2 regions of the Cupriavidus sp. PET2-C1 genome follow, and region 2 is predicted to be linked to the other one. Evidence: predicted binding sites of a transcription regulator. Region 2 holds the regulator's gene; the other holds the start of a gene.
What was found. The regulator FNR, encoded in region 2, switches genes on or off when oxygen is low (the NO sensors DNR and NnrR bind a similar motif). The targets are predictions, from matches to a motif close to TTGATNNNNATCAA.

Region 1: the regulator FNR is predicted to act here: its motif matches at 1,081-1,094, upstream of ACX12D_RS09015 (TraR/DksA family transcriptional regulator).

What each region holds. Positions count from the first base shown of each region.
Region 1 covers NZ_CM137259.1:1,986,143-1,988,339, forward strand. The annotation lists gene ACX12D_RS09005 (zinc-dependent alcohol dehydrogenase family protein) at 1-845, opposite strand, end outside; gene ACX12D_RS09010 (hypothetical protein) at 883-1,035, opposite strand; gene ACX12D_RS09015 (TraR/DksA family transcriptional regulator) at 1,190-1,576, shown strand; gene ACX12D_RS09020 (BCAM0308 family protein) at 1,676-2,179, shown strand.
Region 2 covers NZ_CM137259.1:2,607,800-2,609,996, reverse strand. The annotation lists gene ACX12D_RS11810 (membrane protein) at 25-243, shown strand; gene ACX12D_RS11805 (hypothetical protein) at 246-491, shown strand; gene fnr (fumarate/nitrate reduction transcriptional regulator Fnr) at 578-1,303, opposite strand; gene ACX12D_RS11795 (sulfite exporter TauE/SafE family protein) at 1,602-2,197, shown strand, end outside.

The DNA of each region.
Region 1 (2,197 bases), 620 kb from region 2:
ACCGACACGATCGAACGCTCTTCCCACAGCAGGCGATAGGGGAAGGCCGGAATATCGCTCATGTGGATGCCACCGCAAACCACGGTACCGCCCTTGGCGACGGCTTGCAGCGCCATCGGCACCAGCGCACCCACCGGCGCAAAGATCAGCGCGGCATCGAGCGGCCGCGGCGCGGGCTGGTCGCTCGGACCGGTCCAGCACGCCCCGGTGTCACGGGCGAGCTGGCAGGCGGCGGCGTCGCCGGGGCGTGTGAAGGCAAAGATCTCGCGCCGCTGGGCGACGGCGATCTGCGTCACCAGGTGGGCCGCCGCGCCAAATCCGTAGATGCCGATAGACCGGACCTCACGGGCGTCCCCCGCCATGCGCAGCGTGCGGTAGCCAATCAGGCCCGCGCACAGCAACGGCGCCGCATGCTCGTCGTCGTAGTGATCCGGCATCGGGAAGCAATAGCGGCTGTCGGCTACCACGTACTCGGCGTAGCCGCCGTCACGCGTATAGCCGGTGAACTGCGGCGTATCGCACAGGTTTTCGCGACCCGCGGCGCAATAGCCACAGTGCCCGCAGGTCCGCCCGAGCCACGGCACGCCAACCCGGTCGCCCGGGGCAAGGCCTGTCACGTCAGCGCCACAGGACTCGACCCTGCCGACGACTTCGTGTCCGGGAATGAGCGCCGCTTTCGGGTGCGCGAGTTCGCCGTCGACAATGTGCAGGTCGGTGCGGCAGACGCCGCAGGTGCTCACGGCGATACGTACTTCGCCTGGGCCGGGAATTGGCACGGGGACTCTCGCCAAGCGCAAGGCCGGCCCGGTGCCTTCGAAAATCATTGCGCGCATCGTCTCGTGCATGGCGACATCCTCGGCGGTGCCCAGCATTTATCCTAGGTCACGCCGACTGGCGCCGCTTGATCCGCATCGATGGCGTACGCGAGGCGCCAGCCCCTGTGTGGAAGGCGGCATGCAGCACGCTGGGGTTGGACGAACCGCTGGCGCGGGGCGATGTTGCCGATGCGATCGAGCAGGCTGCGTCCGTGCCCATGCGCACCATGCCTGCGGCTAGCTCTGCGCATGGCCGGAAGTGAGATTGACGCGGATCAAGCTAACTGGCAGCCACCACCTATATTGAAGATTGAAGCGGAATGAGGGTTCAGCGCGCTACGCCGAAGGCACTTTGCCGCGCCCGGGAGTCGACGATGTCCGATTTAACTTTAACGAAAGAGCAACTCTCCAGCCTCGTCACCTTGCTGGACAGCGCAGAGCAAAGGATCCGTGGCCAGGCGGAGGCCGCAGCCGTTTCCCGTACTGTGTCCGCCGAGCGCGGCGGGAGCGACGACGCGGATCTCGCCGAGCATGGCACCGAGGAGCGCATGGACGATGCCGTGGCGGAACACTATCGCATGGAACTGGCCGATATAGCGGTGGCGCGTAAGCGGATCGCCAGGCTCAGCTACGGCGTGTGCGCGGACTGCGGCGAACCCATTCCTTATCCGCGGCTGCAAGCCTATCCCACGGCCAAACGCTGCACGCCGTGCCAGCGCAAGCACGAGCACAAGTTCGGGGCGCCGAGCGGCATGCGATGAGCATGGGCGGGCGTTCCATTGGGCGAGCTCGCCAGGCGAGTCCGCCATACAGCAGGCAGGCCGCATGGGCGCTGCCCGATTCGATTTCAGGAGCCAGACATGAAAGTCCGTGAGCGTTCGAGCCAGGTCAGGCCGGCCCGTTGGGACCGAATTCCCGAGGATCTCATCCACGATGCCTACAAGCAGCCGGGGCAGGCACCTGCCGTCGCTTCCTGTCCTGCTTGCCACGCGGTCTTGCTGAAAGGACGTTGGCAATGGCGGGCCGTGCCGCCCGGCGCCAAGGCGCTGATGTGCCCGGCCTGCCACCGCGTCGCCGACCATGTGCCCGCGGCGCAGTTGACGCTGGATGGGGCGTTCCAGCAGGCGCACCGGGATGAGATTCTCGGGCTGGTGCGGCACCGCGAAGCCCTGATGAGAGAGAGTCATCCGATGGAGCGCATCATGGCGACGCAGGCTCAGGCGGATCGCATCACCATCACGACCACGGGCTTTCACCTGGCACGCGATATCGGCTCTGCCGTGCATCATGCGTATCGGGGCAAGCTGGAAATCGACTATCCCGACGCCGACGAGACCCTGTATGTTCATTGGCACCGCGCTTGAGGGCCGCAAGCCCGCCCG
Region 2 (2,197 bases):
TCTAGATCTAGAGGAGGAGGCCAGATGACGCAGCAAAGCAATCCCTGGTGGAAGGAGCCATGGCCGTGGCTGCTGATGAGTGGGCCGTTCGTGGCCATGGTGGCCTGCGGGGTCACGATCTGGCTGGCTATGACCCACCCGGATCCACCCATTGAGGAAGGGGTGGCGCGCCACGGCCTGGTGGTCGAGAAGGCGGGCAGCGCGGCACGCCAGGCAGCGCCGGTCGCGGCGCAAGCGAGGTGATCATGAGACTACGCTGGCTGATGTGGGTGCTGTGGCCCGCTTTCCTGGTCGCCGGGCTGACCACCGCGCTGGTATTCTCCATGGTCGATCCCGGTGACCTGCGCTTCTTCGGCCAGCCGGTCGAGGCATCGCGGGAGGCGGTCTACACCGTGGGCTTCCTGATCGCGTGGGTGCTGTGCGCGCTGTCGAGCGGCTTGACGCTGTACACCATGCCCACGCGGCTGGCGGACACGGACGAGCTGGAGTGATTGCGATGCGCGCCTTGCCGGTTCAGGCCAGCAGGCGCGGCATCGCGGCGTGCCGCGGCGGGCGAGGGCGGCCCGCGACGAGCACGTCAGCAGGATTTGTTGACGATCTGCTTGATCCCCACCATGTCGACCAGCTTGACGTGGCGCTGGCGGATCTGGATCAGGCCGGCTTCCGCAAAGCGCGAGAACAGGCGGCTGACGGTTTCGAGCTTGAGCCCCAGGTAGCTGCCGATTTCCTCGCGGCTCATGCGCAGCACGAATTCGGAGGCCGAATAGCCGCGCGCGGACAAGCGCTCGGACAGGTTGATCAGGAAAGCGGCAAGCCGCTCCTCGGCGCGCATCGATCCGAGCGTGATCAACATGACCTGGTCCTGCGAGATCTCCTTGCTCATCAGGCGCATGAACTGATGCTGCAGGGAAGGCAGGACGTTGGACAACGTCTGGAGATCGCCGAAGCGCACCACGCAGACTTCGGTATCTTCCAGCGCGGTGGCATCCGACGCGTGCTGCATCTCGCCGAGGCCGTCAAGGCCGACGACTTCGCCGGGAAGGTGGAAGCCCGTGATCTGCGAGCGGCCGTCTTCCATTGTCAGGTGGGTCTTGAGCGTGCCGAAGCGGATCGCGTAGACGGCGGTGAGAGGATCGCCGAGGCGGTACAGGGTTTCGCCCTTGCGTACGCGCACCCGGTCCTGGACCAGCGTATCCATCTTTTCGAGGTCCTGCTGCGACATGCCGACGGGCAGGCAGAGCTGGCCGAGCGAGCAAGTGGAGCAGCGGGGCGACATCTCGGTAATAGGAATGGTGGTGAGCAATTGGGGCCTGTCGGTTTAGCGCAGTCAATCAAGCGCGATGTGGCGGGCGCATTGAGTTGAGAGCTTGACGTTGAGAGTCGTCGATTGGAAGCGCCATCCACATCGGCCTGGCGCGCGGGTCTTGCGGCAGTGCGCTATCTGTGCAGCGCGGCTTGCCGTGCCCGTCGTCATGTTGTGCGAGCGCGCTGGTGTGCGCGGGCGCAAGGCCTCATGTTGATAGCGCCTCTTGGAGCTGCGGGGGCGCGTTCGACGCATTTTACCGCGCCGGGCGTTGCGATTGTGTGATTGGGAGGAGAAGTTGACCATAGGCGTGCTTATCAGCGTATTTACCCTGGCTTTGCTGGGCGGCGTGCACTGCGCCGCCATGTGCGGCGGGATCGCGCTGGCGGCGGAGCAGGGCGGCGTTGCGCGCGTGCCTGCCACGGTGCTGCGGCGTCCCGGCCATTGGTTGCTGGAACTGCTTGTCATGCATGCCGGGCGGCTTAGCATGTATGCGGTGCTGGGGGCCTTGCTGGGCGCCCTTGGTGCTGGCGTCTGGAAGGCACAGTACCTGCCGCTGCAGCGCTGGCTGTTTGGGATCGGCAGTGTGATGCTGGTGTTGTCGGGCTTGTGGATGTTGCGCGGGCGCACCATGGGTACGGGTTGGCTGGAGCGGCTCGCCGCCCGTGGCGCGGGCGGCTTGCTGCGCGGCCTTGGCGCCGTCGGGGTGCGCTTGCCGGCTGTGGCCCGGGTGCAGGGGCAGGGCCGGTTGCTGCGCCGCTACGGCATGGGGCTAGCCTGGGGGCTGGTCCCGTGCGGCATGGTGTACGGCGCCCTTGCCATGGCATTGCTGGCCGGCAATGCCGCGTCGGGCGCGCTGGTGATGGCCGTGTTTGGCCTGGGCACCCTGCCGAA